One region of the Variovorax sp. P2_H12 genome, then DNA from elsewhere that is predicted to be linked to it. Evidence: predicted binding sites of a transcription regulator. Region 1 holds the regulator's gene; the other holds the start of a gene.
What was found. Region 1 encodes FNR, which switches genes on or off when oxygen is low (the NO sensors DNR and NnrR bind a similar motif). Its sites were predicted from a motif close to TTGATNNNNATCAA; they were not measured.
Positions count from the first base shown of each region.

Region 2: the regulator FNR is predicted to act here: its motif matches at 1,893-1,906, upstream of AC1DYK_RS26675 (DUF3079 domain-containing protein).

Region 1 covers NZ_JBFUFO010000023.1:39,698-47,359, forward strand. The annotation lists gene AC1DYK_RS18100 (universal stress protein) at 1-235, opposite strand, end outside; gene AC1DYK_RS18105 (sulfite exporter TauE/SafE family protein) at 538-1,248, opposite strand; gene hemN (oxygen-independent coproporphyrinogen III oxidase) at 1,400-2,812, opposite strand; gene fnr (fumarate/nitrate reduction transcriptional regulator Fnr) at 2,937-3,653, shown strand; gene AC1DYK_RS18120 (hypothetical protein) at 3,634-3,879, opposite strand; gene AC1DYK_RS18125 (FixH family protein) at 3,884-4,159, opposite strand; gene ccoG (cytochrome c oxidase accessory protein CcoG) at 4,179-5,618, opposite strand; gene ccoP (cytochrome-c oxidase, cbb3-type subunit III) at 5,629-6,546, opposite strand; gene AC1DYK_RS18140 (cbb3-type cytochrome oxidase subunit 3) at 6,543-6,689, opposite strand; gene ccoO (cytochrome-c oxidase, cbb3-type subunit II) at 6,701-7,327, opposite strand; gene ccoN (cytochrome-c oxidase, cbb3-type subunit I) at 7,337-7,662, opposite strand, start outside.
Region 2 covers NZ_JBFUFO010000038.1:33,453-41,114, forward strand. The annotation lists gene ggt (gamma-glutamyltransferase) at 1-1,302, opposite strand, end outside; gene AC1DYK_RS26675 (DUF3079 domain-containing protein) at 1,547-1,786, opposite strand; gene AC1DYK_RS26680 (AsmA family protein) at 2,031-5,708, opposite strand; gene AC1DYK_RS26685 (hypothetical protein) at 5,873-6,088, opposite strand; gene AC1DYK_RS26690 (hypothetical protein) at 6,201-6,428, opposite strand; gene AC1DYK_RS26695 (MurR/RpiR family transcriptional regulator) at 6,662-7,636, shown strand; gene AC1DYK_RS26700 (isoaspartyl peptidase/L-asparaginase family protein) at 7,633-7,662, shown strand, end outside.

The DNA.
Region 1 (7,662 bases):
GCTCGCCGATCGCGTCGACCATGGCCTGGGCATGTTCGAAGCGCTTCTTCTCGATGCTTTCGCTCTCGGCCCCCTCATGGAGCATCGTGCCGTCCATGTAGCTCTTGGGTTGCCTGCGGGCCACGGTGAAGGCGACCAGCTCGGCGCCATGCTGCCGGGCCAGGCCGATGGCGGTCTCGACCGCCTTCTCCGAAAGGGGCGAGCCGTCGGTCGCGACCAGGATTCGCTTGAACATGATGAGGTCTCCAGATGGGAAGGCCTCCAGTCTCGGCCAGACCCGCGCGGCGCGGATTGACTGGGATCAAGCTTGCGTCGGATGTCCGGCGTGCGGGCCCAGGCCGGCGCCGGGCCGCTGGCGCGGCGAAGTCCGCGCTTCGCGCAGACGGGCGGCCTGCGACTTCCCCCTCGGGGGGCAGCGACCCACACGCAGTGGGGGAGCGTGGGGGCCATCCAGGCCGGCGCCGGGCCGCCCCAAGGCGGCCTGCGGCCCCCTCGGGGGGCAGCGACCACACGAAGTGGGGAGCGTGGGGGCCACATTCATGCACACCAGATCTCGATCTGGTGCGCAAGATCCATCCAAAGCGCCTGCAACGCGACCGCGGCCAGCAGCGCGCCGGCCAGGCGCGTGCCCCATTGCTGCGACACCACGCCCGCACCCGAGCGCAGGCGGCGCCACAGCCACGGCGCCAGCAGCAGCGACAGCGCGCTGCCCGAGGCGAACAGCGCCATGACGGCCGCGCCCTCGAGCACGCCGTTGCTCAAGGCCGCCAGCATCAACGCCGAATACAGCAGGCCGCAGGGCATCGCGACCCAGAGCGCCCCGGTGGCCAGCACCCCGAAGGCGCTGCGGGTCATGGGCTGCAGTCGTGCCGAAGCCCAGCGTCCTATGCGGTGGGCCCACAGCGGCTGCCGGCCCGAGGCCGCGAGCAGCACGCCCCAGGCGAGCACGACCACGTGCAGCAGGATCCATGCGGGGCGCAGTGCGGCCACCTGTTCGCTCGCCAGCGCCAGGCCTTGCACCGTGGCGGCCGCCACGGCCCCGGCCGCCGCGTAGCCCGCCACGCGCCCGGCGTGGAACAGCGCGCCGGCCGGCAGCGAGCGGCCCGCCGGCGCCAGCGCGGCGACGCCGCCGGCGGGCGCGCGCACGATGCGGATCACCCCCGCACACGCGGCGCCGCACATCGCGACGCAGTGCGGCCCGCCCACCAGCCCCATCACCAGCGCGGAGGCCAGCAGCGCCGCCTGCATGGCTCAGTTGTCCATGGCGCTGCGCGCCACCCACAGCGCATGAAACCGGCGCAGCCCAATGCCAGGGATACCGCGGAACCGGCTTTGCCGGGCCGCTGGTATCGCCCCCTCGAGGGGGGCGCCGCAGGCGCTATCGGGGGTGGGCTTCACTTCAGACGATGCGCGAGAAGCGCGTGCGATTGCGGTCGGCCTGCAGGTAGCGGTCGAACACCATGGCGATCGCGCGCACGAAGAACCAGCCCAGGGGCGTGACCTCGATGGAGCGATCGCCCAGGGTCACCAGGCCCTGCGCCGCGAGCGGTTCGAGCGCGGTCAGTTCGGCTGCGAAGAGGTGCTCGAAGTCGATCAGGTGGGCCGCGCCGACGGCCTCGAAATCCACCCGTCCCTGGCACATGATCGCCATGATCACGGCGCGCCGCAGCACGTCGTCGCGCGTCAGCGCCAGGCCGCGCACCACCGGCAGGCGGCCCTGGTCGAGGAGGTCGTAGTATTCCTCGAGCGTCTTCGCGTTCTGGCTGTAGGTGGCGCCGATGCGGCCGATCGCCGACACGCCCAGGGCCACCAGGTCGCAGTCCGGCTGCGTGCTGTAGCCCTGGAAGTTGCGATGCAGCCGGCCCTGCCGCCGGGCGACCGCCAGTGCATCGCCGGGCAGCGCGAAATGGTCCATCCCGATGTAGACATAGCCCGCGGCGGTGAGCGCGGCGATCGAGCGCGACAGCATCTCGACCTTGGCGCCGGCATCGGGCAGGGCTTCGGTCGCGATGCGGCGCTGGGCCTTGAAGCGCTCGGGCAGGTGGGCGTAGGCATAGAGCGCGATCCGGTCCGGCCGGAGCGCGCAGACCTGCTCCAGCGTGCGGTCGAAGGACGCGGGGCTCTGGCGCGGCAGTCCGTAGATCAGGTCGACGTTGACCGAATCGAAGCCCAGCCCGCGGGCCACCGCCATCAGGTCGAACACCTGCCGGGCGGGCTGGATCCGGTGCACCGCCTTCTGCACTTCCGGGTCGAAGTCCTGGACGCCGAAGCTCAGCCGGTTGAAGCCCAGCTCGGCCAGCGTCACGAGGCGCTCGCGGTCGACGGTGCGAGGGTCGATCTCGATCGAATGCTCCCCGTCCGGCGACAGCGTGAAGGCGCCGCGAAGCATGGCCATGAGTTCCCGCAGGCCGGCATCGTCGAGGAAGGTCGGCGTGCCGCCGCCCAGGTGCAGCTGGCGGACGACCGCGCCGCGGCCGAGCTTCTCCACCTGCAGCGAAATCTCGCGAGACAGGTAGTCCAGGTACTCGCGCCCCTTGCTCTTGTGCCGGGTCACGATCTTGTTGCAGGCGCAGTAGTAGCAGAGCGATTCGCAGAACGGAATGTGCACGTACAGCGACAGCGCCCGCGCGCTCGCGCCGGCCCCGCCGCGCTGCTCGAGGGCCTGCGCGTAGTCGTCCGCCGTGAAGGCGTCGACGAAGCGATCGGCCGTGGGATAGGACGTGTAGCGCGGGCCGGCGCAGTCGAAGCGGCGCAGCACGGTGGACGGCGGCGCCAGGGCCGGCGTGAGGGCGGGAGCGGAGGGGGGGAGCATCGCGGGCGGCGGCAAGGGCTGTGGTGTGTCACTATGCCGCCGTCACGATCTGCAATCATTGACCTGCATCAAGCATCCACCCCGCTCCCCGTCGGACAATCCCTCCATGACCTCGACTGCATCAATGAAACCCGAAAATATCAAGGTCGCCTGTTCCAACTGCAATCTGCGCGAGCTCTGCATGCCGGTGGGCCTGAATCCGGGCGAGCTGCAGCGCATCGACGACATCGTCGCGACGCGGCGCAAGATCAAGCGGCGCGAGACGCTGTTTCGCAACGGCGAGGCCTTCACCTCGCTCTATGCGATCCGCACCGGGGTGTTCAAGACCCGCGTCACCAGCGAGGACGGCCGCGACCAGGTCACGGGCTTCCAGATGGCGGGAGAGATCATCGGGCTCGACGGCATCGTCAACGACCAGCACACCTGCGACGCCGTGGCGCTGGAGGACTCCGAGGTCTGCGTGATGCCCTTCGAACGCATCGAGGAGCTGTCGCGCGAGATCACCGCGCTGCAGCGCCACGTGCACCAGATCATGAGCCGCGAGATCGTGCGCGAACACGGCGTGATGCTGCTGCTGGGCAGCATGCGGGCCGAAGAGCGGCTCGCCGCCTTCCTGCTGAACCTGGTCCAGCGCCTGCACGCGCGCGGCTTCTCGCGTTCCGAGCTGGTGCTTCGCATGACCCGCGAGGAAATCGGCAGCTACCTCGGGCTCAAGCTCGAGACCGTGAGCCGGACCCTGTCGAAGTTCGCGGCCGAGGGCATGGTCGAGGTCGAGCAGCGCAACGTGCGCATCGTCGATCCCGAGGCGCTGCGCCGCATCGTCAATCCGCCGGGCTGTTGATCTCGCGCGCCGACAGGGTCAGCAGCAGGGTCAGCGCGCCCGCCCCCATGGCCAGCAGCCAGAAGACGAAAAAGCCGACCGTGTAGACGGCCTGGCGCGAAGCACCGAGCGCCTCGCCGCGCCAGTTCAGGTCGCCCGGGTCGACCAGGGCGAACACCAGCACCTCGAGCGCGCAGGCCAGCAGGAAGGCCGGCCAGAGAATCCACATCCAGCGGCGCGTCTGCATGCACTCACTCCTTCGGCAGCGGCACGGCGCTGCCCGGTGTCGCCGCGTGGTTGCGCCCGGCCACGGCCGGCATCAGCTTCTTGTCGGCCAGGGTGCGGTTGATCTCCACGCCCTTGCGGTAGTAGTCCTGGTCCACCACCGGGTCGGGCGTGGCGATCGCCAGCCACAGGGTGACGAAGCTCGCGACCACCACCACGCCCGGCCCGCCGATCACCATCCACACCAGTGGGAAGCGGTACCACGGAGGGCAGGGTTTCATCGCGTCGTTGTCGTGCGTCATCTCTTGGTCCTTGGGTTGATCAGCGCGGTACCAGGAACACCGCGGGCTCCGAGACACTGGCATTGCCGCTTTCGGCGCGGACGTCGAAATGCACCTTGTGCGAACCCGCCGCTGCCGCCCCATAGGGTAGCTGCAACCGGACCGCGACCCAGCGCGACTCCGCCGGCGCGACCTCGACCACGGGCTCCGAGGACACCTTCAGCCCCTCGAGGCCGCCCGCAGCGATCCGGTAGCGCTGCACCTGTTCGGTGGCATTCATGATCTGCAGGCGGTAGACGTTCTCGAGCTGGCCGCCTTCGACGATGCGGGCCAGCGACGCGCGGTCGCGCACCACGTCGACCTTCAGCGGCGTGCGCGTCACCAGGCTGGCGAGCAGGCCGATGCACAGCGCCGCCAGCACCCCGGTGTAGATCAGCACCCGCGGCCGCAGCACGCGCCGCAGCACCTGCCGCGGCGTCCAGCGGCCGGCCATGCCGTTCTGCGTGGCGTAGCGGATCAGGCCGCGCGGCGTGTCCATCTTGTCCATCACGATGTTGCAGGCATCCACGCAGAGGCCGCAACCGATGCACTCGTACTGGAGGCCTTCGCGGATGTCGATGCCGGTCGGACAGACCTGCACGCACAGATGGCAGTCGATGCAGTGGCCCAGCGGCGCCGCGGTCGATGCGCGCCCTTTCGCCGGCACGCCGCGAGGCTCGCCGCGCGCGGCGTCATAGCTCACGATCAGCGTGTCGCGATCGAACATCGCGCTCTGGAAGCGCGCATAGGGGCACATGTACTTGCACACCTGCTCGCGCATGAAGCCGGCGTTGCCGTAGGTCGCGAAGCCGTAGAACAGCACCCAGAAGATTTCCCAGGAACCCATCGTCGTGTGCAGGAACGACATCCCCAGCTCGCGGATCGGCGTGAAGTAGCCCACGAAGGTAAAGCCGGTCCACAGGCCGATGGAGATCCAGACCACGTGCTTGAACCACTTCTTGACCAGCTTCTCGGCCGACATGCCGCCGCGATCCAGGCGCATGCGCGCGATGCGGCTGCCTTCGATCTTCTCTTCGACCCACATGAAGATCTCGGTGTAGACCGTCTGCGGGCAGGCATAGCCGCACCACAGCCGGCCCGCCACCGCGGTGAACAGGAACAGCGACAGGGCCGAGATCACCAGCAGGCCCGTGAGGTAGATCAGGTCCTGCGGATAGAGCACCAGGCCGAAGATGAAGAAGCGCCGCGCGCCGAGGTCGAACAGCACCGCCTGGCGCTGGCCCCACTCGAGCCAGGGCAGTCCGTAGAACACGAGCTGCGTCGCGAACACCAGCGCCCAGCGCCAGCGCGCGAAGTAGCCGCTGACGCTGCGCGCATAGATCTTCTCGTGTGCCGCGTAGAGGCCGACGCTCTTCTCGGCCGCCACGATCGGAATCACCGTGCGAGGGGCCGGCTTCGGCGCGGGCATGCGATCGGTCATGGCGTCGGGCTCACTGGGCCCCTGTGGCGGGCTTGTTCGACAGTCCCCAGACGTAGGCCGTGAGCACGTGGATCTGGGCCTCGGTCAGGCGGCCCTGCTGCGCCGGCATCTGGTTGACCTTGCCGCCGTTGATCATCGCGATGATCGATTCCTGCCCGTAGCCGTGCAGCCAGATCCTGTCGGACAGGTTCGGCGCGCCGACCGCGGTATTGCCCACGCCGCCGATGCCGTGGCAGGCCGCGCAGGTCGTGAACTTGCTCTTGCCGAGGCCGGCGCGGACCGAGTCGTGCGGGCTGCCCGACAGGCTCAGCACATAGTTGGCGAGATTCTTGACGTCCTCGGCCGAGCCGACCGCCTCGGCCATCGGCGGCATCGTGCCGATGCGGCCGAGCGCGATGGTCTCGTGGATCTTGTCGGGCGTGCCGCCATGCAGCCAGTCGCCGTCGACCAGGTTCGGGAATCCCTTGCTGCCGCGCGCGTCCGAGCCGTGGCACTGCGCGCAGTTGTTGAGGAACAGGCGCTCGCCGATCGCCATGGCGCCCGCGTCGCCCGCCAGCCGCTCGACCGGCTGGGCCGAATAGGCGGCATAGACCGGGGCCAGTTCGGCGTTGGCCTTGTCGACCTCCTTCGCGTACTCGCCCTCGGTGGTCCAGGCCAGCGTGCCGCGGTAGCTGCCCAGGCCCGGGAAGACGACCAGGTAGCCGATCCCGAACACGATGGTCAGCACGAACAGGCCCATCCACCAGCGCGGCAGCGGGTTGTTCATCTCGCGCAGGTCCTCGTCCCAGACGTGGCCGGTGGTGTTGTCGTCGCCGGCCGGACCGCGGAAGCGCGCGGTCCACCACAGCAGCAGCGCGCAGGCCAGGATGCCGCCCAGCGCGATGGCGGTCACGAAGTGCGACCAGAAGTTGGTGGTGAAGTCGCTCATGAGGGGTCCTCTTCGAAGGGGAGTCTTGCGGCCTCTTCGAAGGCCGTCGCGTTGCGGCGCGAAAAGGCCCAAACCAGGATGCCGATGAAAGTGGCGAACGATGCCAGCGTGGCGGCGATCCGCAGGGTGGTGACGGTGTCCATCGCTGCGCTCCTTACTTGAGTGCCAGGCCGAGCGACTGCAGGTACGCGACCATCGCGTCCATCTCGGTCTTGCCCTTGACCTCGGCCGGTGCGGCCGCGATCTGGGCGTCGGTGTAGGGCACGCCCACTCGGCGCAGGGCCGTCATGTGGGCGGATGCCTCCGCGCCATCGAGCGGCGCCTTCTCGAGCCAGCCGTAGGCCGGCATGTTCGACTCGGGCACCACGTCGCGCGGATTGTTCAGGTGGATGCGATGCCACTCGTCGCTGTACTTGCCGCCCACGCGGTGCAGGTCGGGCCCGGTGCGCTTGCTGCCCCACTGGAATGGATGGTCGTAGACGAATTCGCCGGCCACCGAGTAGTGGCCGTAGCGCAGCGTCTCGGCGCGGAACGGGCGGATCATCTGCGAGTGGCAGTTGTAGCAGCCCTCGCGCACGTAGATGTCGCGGCCCGCGAGCTGCAGCGGCGTCAGCGGCTCCACGCCCTTGACCGCCTCGGTGGTCGACTTCTGGAAGAACAGCGGCACGATCTCGACCAGGCCGCCGACCGCGATCACCAGCAGGATCAGCACGATCATCAGGAAGTTGTTGGTCTCGATCTTCTGGTGCGAGAAGCCGGATTCGGGGGTATTCGAACTCATGGCGTTTCCTCAGGCGTGGGCAATGGCGGTCTGCGGGATCGGCGACGGCTTGCTGAAGCCCGAGATCACCGTCATCCAGACGTTCCAGGCCATCACCAGCATGCCGCCCAGGTACAGCAGGCCGCCGATCATGCGCACCACGTAGTAGGGATAGGTGGCCTTCACGCTCTCGACGAAGGTGTAGGTCAGCGTGCCGTCGGGATTGACCGCGCGCCACATGAGACCCTGCATCACGCCGGCGATCCACATCGCGGCGATGTACAGCACGATGCCGATGGTCGACATCCAGAAGTGCAGCTCGATCGCCTTCACGCTGAACATCTCGGTGCGCCCGT
Region 2 (7,662 bases), on a different contig from region 1:
CAGGCCGTAGAGGTTGGGCACGCCGACCTTCGAGGTGAAGTCGTCCATCTCGTCGTTCAGCAACACGCCGGTCTTGGCGGCCGTGATCTTGGCGCCGAACCAGTCATTCAGCGTGTAGGTCACTGACACTGCATTGCCCCACTTGTCGGCGATCGAGTAGTGCGTGGTGTTGTTGCCTTCATGCGGCGCCACGCCTGGCTTGATGTCCTTGGAGACGCCGGCCTTCTTCGGGTCGATGACGGCCCGGATCTTCTCCGCATAATTCTTGTCGAGCAGGCGGTCGAGCGGGTTCTTCACGAAGTCCGGATCGCCGAGGTAGCTATTGCGGTCCACGTAGGCGTGGCGCATGGCTTCGATCTGATAGTGCACGGCCTGGGCCGAGTGGTAGCCCAAATCCTGGAGCGGATAGCCCTCGAGGATGTTGAGCATCTCGCAGATGATCACGCCGCCCGAACTCGGCGGGGGCGCTGACACGAGGTGGTAGCCGCGGTAGTCGCACTCGACGGGCGCCAGTTCGCGGGTCTTGTACTGGTCGAGGTCGGCCTGCGTGATCAGGCCCTTGCCGGCCTGGCTCGACGCCACGATGGCGTTGCCGACCCAGCCCTTGTAGAAGCCGTCCGTGCCCTTGACGCTGATTGCCCTCAACGTCTTCGCGAGATCTTTCTGCACCAGCTTCTGGCCGGCCACGAATGGCTGGCCCTTGTTCAGGAAAATGGCACCCGACGCGGGGTCTTCCTTGAAGTCAGCCGTGGCGGTGTTGAGCAGGTCGACGTCGCCCTGCTCCAGCGCGAAGCCATTTTCGGCCAGCTGGATCGACGGGGCGAGCAGCGCGGCGCGCTTCATGGTGCCGTACTTCTCGCGCGCGTATTCCATGCCCGAGACGCTGCCGGGCACGCCCACGGCGAGGTGGCCCTTGGTGCTCAGGCCCTTGATGACGTTGCCTTCCTTGTCGAGGTACATGTTGGCGGTGGCGGCCAGCGGTGCCTTCTCGCGGAAGTCGAGGAAGGTCTTGCGGCCGTCGGCCAATTGCACGGTCATGAAGCCACCGCCGCCGAGGTTGCCCGCCGCCGGATACACCACAGCCAGCGCGTAGCCCACAGCGACCGCCGCGTCGACCGCGTTGCCGCCGCGCTTGAGCACGTCGGCGCCGACCTTGCTTGCGAGGTGCTGCGCGCTCACGACCATGCCGTTCTCGGCCGCAACGGGCGCTTGCGAGAATGCGTGCAGCTGCGCTGCGCCCGCCAAGGCAAGCGCCGCCACGACGGCGCGACGCAAGTTTGAAGTCCACTGAAGTTGTTTCACGGCTTTTCTCCTTTGAACAATGTGAGGAGTGAGTGCGCCTGCATCACAGGGCTCGACCGCCATCATGCTCTTCGTTGAAAGTACAGGATCCACTCAAGCTGGACGGCCCCTTCGCCCGATCCGAGGCGTGTCGAAGGAGTTGTACCATCGTCTCCAGCCTTGCAGAAGCTGGTAGAAATCCCGAAACGTCTCGAGGACCATTGCCAAATCTGAATCGGCCTGCGCGGCCCGTCAGTCACGGTTTCTAGATCGGCTTGCCGGGAAGCTTCGCGTGCAACTTCGGCGGACGTCCCGTGGCGGGCATCTGCTCGGCTTCGCGGGCATCCAGTCCCCAAGACATCCAGTCTTCGCCGAAAAGTTCGGACGGATGCGGCGTCGCCACGCTGCCGTTGCCGCACGCCAGCGCGTCCGAAGAACAGTACTTGTCGCAACCCCAGCAGACGCGCTCGGGATGCCTGGGATGGATCGGGAACTTCTTTGTCACGGCGGACATTCAGACGTGCCGGGCTTCGATTCGTCGGTGTACTCGGCGAGACGCATGGATGCCCGTGAAGAGGCATCAAATATATTCTTTGAAGCCGGACTCGAACTTGAGATGTATCAAACGTCTATCTGACGAGGTTCCATTCACCGAGCGCGCCCATCACCTCAACGACGCGCATTTCCAGGTCGTGGGCTGGCTGAATCGCCCGCCGAAGGAGTTCAGGCGTGCGTGTCGTCGCCTTCAATCAGGGCTTGACCGACAGGCGGAAAGGCAAGTCGACCGATCGCGACGATCCCATCAGCACGTCGAGTGGGTCGCTTGAAAGCTGGGCGCCGGCAGCGATGCGGGCGCAGGGGTCGGCGGTCGACTGGAGCTTGCGCCACAAGTCGCCCGCCAACAGCGACACCCCGGCGGTGGCCCAGGCCGCGGTCCCTACGAGCAATATGCCGCTGGGGTCCAGTTCGACCGTCGGGTGGCTGACCGTTCCGGTGATTTTCGCGACGCCGCTCGTCAGGCCCAGCAAGCTGAAGCGGAAGAACTCGCGTCGCACCGCCCGGTACCCGAACAGGATCTCGCTCGTTTTCAGGTTCACCGCGCCACCGCCCAGGATGTCCAGATGCTTCAGGCGCAGCGCGACGCCGTCGCTCGAGGTGGCCACGCCGTCGGCGATGGTGAAGCGCGCAGCCGCACATTCGAGTTGGGCGTGGTCCGCCGCCCTGCGGCCGGGCACCAGGGTCAGGAGGAGGTTGCCGGCAATCCTCTCGAAGCCATAGCCTGAATTGATGGGCAACGTGCCCGCGCCGGCGGTGAGCAGGAACTCGCCGCGCCCGGCCGTGAGCATGTGGCGCACCGTGCTGCCGGCACCAGCGAACTGCGCGTTGATCGACAGCGGCGGTCTGGCGGCCCCGCTCGGCGGCGCCACTCGTGCCGTATACAGCGCCTCTGTATTGACATTCTTGAGCGACAGACGCAACGCCGCACCAGGCACTTCCTGGCGCAAGTCAAGGCGCAGTTCCCCGCGCAGCTCGCCTTCGGCCGCTGCGGTCGACACCTCGATCAGTCCGTTCGTGAGCGTGCCATCGAGTTGCAGCTTCGCCAGGTCGTATCGATGCAAAAGCAAGCGCTCGGCTCGCAGCCGCAGCTGCGCGTCGCGCGAGAGCAGGGGCGGCATGCGGATGGGCCGGTCCAGCAGCGGTGTCTCATTGGCCGTGGGCTCTTCCCACTGTGTGGCATCGATCAGTCTGGACGTGAGATCCGCCGACAGTTCCGGCCGGTCGCGCCACCGAATTCGCAGCCGCCCCGCCGCATCCGACTTGCCGGCCTGCGCGCTGAGATCGTCAACGGCCGCCTCCCCGTCTCCCAGCGTGACCCGCCCTGAGGCGCTGACCGGGAGGGCAGGCAGGCGCGAAGCGGTGAACCGCGTCGCCGTCTGCGCCAGGTTGTCGATCTCGATCCGGGCGGCGAGCCGCGTGCCCGTGGGCGCCGCAAGGTTGCCCACGTTGCCCTCCAGGGTGGCGCGCGCGCCAGGCAGCGTCGCCTGCAACGCCAGCGGCACGTCACGCAGGCCGATCAGACGCTGCAGCGGCCCGCTGGTCGCAAGGACGTGGAGTGTGTCGCCGTCCAGCGCCGTGCGCAGATTCGCTTCCATCTTCGGCCACGCGGTCTCGGGGTTCAGCAGTTCGGCCAGCGGCCCGGCGACCACCGTCAGATCCATCGGCGCGCCGAGCGCATGGCCGACCGCGCTCGCGCGCACCGGGCCGCCCGGCTCAACCTCGATGCTCGCCTGCTGCACCTGGACCGGGGAGCGGTCGCGACCCACCGCCAGGGAGAAGGGAGCGGTGCGAACGGAAAGCTTCGCCTGCTTCATGAGTTCGCGCACGCTCGTACCCCGCGAGCCGAACAGGACTTGCAGTCCCTGGATCGCGCCGCTCGTCGCGTCCGGCCGCTTCGGCGAGCGCAGCAGCGCCGCCACGTCGATGCGGTCGGCCTTCGCGTTGGCATCGACGCGCCATGCCCGCGCGCTCGCATCGACCGTGACATGGCCCTGCACCGGCGCGTTGGCGACCGTGGCGGATGTCAGGTCGATGGCAAGCTTGCCGCCCCGCAGATGCGCGAGCGCAGCAAGCTTGCCGATCGGCACCGGTGCGCCCGCAATGCGGGCAACGTCGACATCCAGCCTGGCATCGAACGCACGCAGCGGCGCCAGCGGCAGTGGATCGTCGAATGCACTGCGCGCTCCCAGTCTCGCCGCGCTGCCGCCGAGCTTGGCGAAGTCGAGCACCGCAATGCTCGCATGGCCGTCGATCTGCGGCCGGCCATCGCGCCAGCGAAGCGTGCCGTCTCCCGTGACCACCGTGCCGGCCAGTGTGGCGGCAAGCCCTTCCAGCCGAACTGCGTCGTCGCGCCAGCGCACCCGGCCGGACAGATTCCTGGCCGGGACCGGCAGGCCGGTGATGGCTGCAATCCGCAGCGAAAGATCCGCATCGACGCGTTGGAGCCACGCCGGCGCACCCGCACCGGAGACGTCCCGTGGTCGTGACTCGGGGGCGGCCGATTCGAGCGCCTTGACATCGGGCTGATTCAAGTCCAACCGGCCGAGGCTCAGCGCCCCGCTGAGCAGCGCACGCGGCGCGCTGGCGTACGCGAGATCTCCTGACACCGCCGAGGCGAGTACCCGGCCACGGATGTTCCTGGCCGAATAGCCTTCCCTGGAATGCGTCACGTGCGCCGCAAGATCCACCGGCAAGGGTTGGCTCCGGCGCAGGCCCGCCAGCAGGCGCAGCGGCGCCAGCGCGTCGCCCCGGGCGGTCAGCGCCAGGTCGAAGTCCGTGGCTTCGGCCGCGGGCGTGATGCTTCCATTGGCGCTCAGCGTGAAGTCCGCAAGCTTGGCGCGCAGCGCGACGCCATCGATCTTTTGCAACTCGACCCATGGCGCGCTGCTTGCCTCGAGCGAGAACGCCGCGTCACCGAGCTTGCCCTCGACCGCCAGCCGCGTGTCGACGCTCTCGCCGAGCACCGCCTTGCCCGACCCGATCTCGAGGCGCGACGGCTGCATCGGCAGTCCATCGAGCGACAGGCTCAAGTCTTCGACCTGCAGGCTGCCTCGGCCGTAGCGAGTCTGCGCCGACAGACGATAGGGGCCCCATCCCGGCAATGTCCGCCCCAGGATGCCGGACCACGCGTCGAGATGCTCGCCCGTCGCCTCGATTCCGAGTTCGACGCCCTCGAGCGACGCGATCGATGGCAGCCGCACGTCGAGCGTGAGGGATGCCCCCTTCGGTCGCAGGCCGACGGACAGATGCCAGGGCTCGCCGTTGAGTGCCGCCTGCAGCGAGGCATTGGCCTCCACCGTGAGCTGCATCGGAGCTTCTCGATAGTCGGCAAGCGCTTGGACCCGGAACGGCACGCCGCCGCTGATCGTGGCCTCGGCGGTATCGACACGAACCTGCTCGACGGAGCCGCCGCCTGGCCGCCAGCCAATGTGGACGTCGGTCAGCGACACGGTGCCGAAGTCGGGCAATGCCGCGCGCTTCGTGCCCCGATCGGGCGTGCCGGACGGCCAATTGCCTTCGCCCTGCGCATTGCGCTCGACCAGCAGGTCCACACCCTCCAGGCGCACGGCGCGCATTTCGACCCGACCCTTCCACAGGGCGATGAGATCGAGGCGCGCCTCGCCGCTCGCAGCGGTCACGAAGTCCGGTCGCGATGCCCAGGGCGGGTTGGCGATGCGCAGATCGCGCACGGAAAAGGTCGGCCGCAAGGCAAGTTCGAACGACAGACTGCCTATCGACACCTCCCGATCCAGGACGGATGAAAGCTCTCGCTCCACGGCTCGCTTGTAGACCTCGGCGTCGAGTGTCTTCAGGAAGAGCATCACGCCGGCAGCCGCCGCAAGCAGCAGCCCTAGCGTCCACAGCAGCAACTTGGTTGTGCGTCGACGCCATGGCGACCCGGGTGTGGTCAGGGTTGGGTGATGAGAGGCGGGCAATCGGGTCGCGGAATGGATGACGAACGAAGTGCCGCCATCGTAGCGAAGGGAACGCGGGAGTTTCCGGATTTCTGTGCGCCCCTCCCCCTACGCAGCGATTACCAACTCACTCGCAAACCCGTATCCGTCACCCAAGTCGGCGAGACCACATTGCCGGCCAGGTCGATGATCTGACCGGCCACCGTGCTGGTGAAGCTGTTGCCATCGGCAGACAAGGTGCGGGTTCCCTTGGCCTTCTGCGTTCCGGCGAACGTGCCGTCGGGGTTGAAGCGCATGACCACCAGCGTGAAGCTGTAGGGAAAGACGATCCGCACTGGACCAGCCTTCGAACGGAGCCACGCTTTGCGGCCCTCATGAAAACGCTCAAGCTGGATCGCTATGGGCCTGGCCTGGTGCCGATCTGATCGAGCTGAAGGCCCATTCGATTCAGTATCCGTTCGGCATTGGCTCGCTTGGAGGCAGGGCCGCGAGCACCTTCTGGGCCTCCGAGAAAACGTCACCGATATAGGGAGCGGGCTGCCCTTGCGAAACTTGATCAGCCACCGCTTTGGCCGGCAACGCCATCGATGGGCTGCCGAGTTCGTGGCACCCGGTCACGGCGAACGCGACGCAGACGAAAAACATCGCTGCGTGAGTTGCGTTGATGGGCTTCATGACGTTTCTCCCAGGGCTACACCGCGAGATTAGGTGATCACCCTCGGCGCGTCGTCATCGGAAGAGATGACGAACCGAGCGAGGCGCCTATCACCCGGCGGCATCCGGACAAACCCTGCTTTCCGGCCCGGTTCTTGCAGTTCCGATCAAAAATGACAGAAAATTTCCCCACTGACTTAGTTTTGTAAATTAATTTACATCGAACGCACCTTCCAAGGTGCACGAACCCACGCATGAGCACCAACGTCGACACCCCGGGCACCACCGTGGCCCAGCGCATTGCGCAGGCCTTGCCGCGACTGACCCGCTCGCACCGGCAAGTGGCCGACTACGTGCTGGAACACCCGCTGCAGGTCGCGACGCTGCCCATCGACGAACTCGCCGCCGCCGTGGGCGTATCGATCGCCACGGCCAACCGTTTTGCTCGCGCGCTGGATTTCGATGGCTATGCCACCTTTCGCGCGGAGCTCGTCCGAGGCTTCGAGCCGCTCGTGGCGCCGGTGGAGCGTTTGCGCGGCAACCTCGAGCGCCCCACCACCGTGGCCGAGGTGTTCGCCACCGCCCTCGACGAGAGCCGCCGCAACATCGAAGCCACGCGCCAGACGCTCGACTACGCCGCCTGCGACGCCGCGGTGCAGCGCATCGGCCGGGCGCGCTCGATCTACATCGCGGGCTTCGGCGCCAGCGGCTGGCTCGCGGGCCTGCTGCAGCACGGGCTCGACGGCAGCTGCAACGACGTTCGGATGCTGTCCAGCGTCAGCGGCGTCACCCACGCGGCGCGCACGTTGATGCATGCGGGGCCGCAGGACCTGTTCATCGGCCTGACCTTTCCGCGCTACCTCACCGACACCGTGGCGCTCGCACAGATCGCCAAGGGCCAGGGCTGCGCCGTGCTCGCGCTGACCGACCGCCCAAGCTCGCCACTCGCGCCGCTGGCCGACGTGGCGCTGTATTGCCAGACCGAAACCAGCTACCGCCCGAACTGCGAAACCAGCGTGCTCGCGCTGATCGAGGCCCTGACCAGCGCCGTCGCGCTGCGTGCGCCGGGCGCGGTGCAGTCCGCAAGCCGCGTCCTGCAGGCCGTGCGACCGTGGCTGCACGGTGCCAACGGCTTGCCGCGCGCCGAAACCGGCACGCAACGCGCCGGCCTGAACGGCGCGGCCGACGAGGCCGACTCCGCCAAGAAAAAGAAGAAATCTTCCCGATGAAACTCCCCGGCATTCCCGTCATCGCC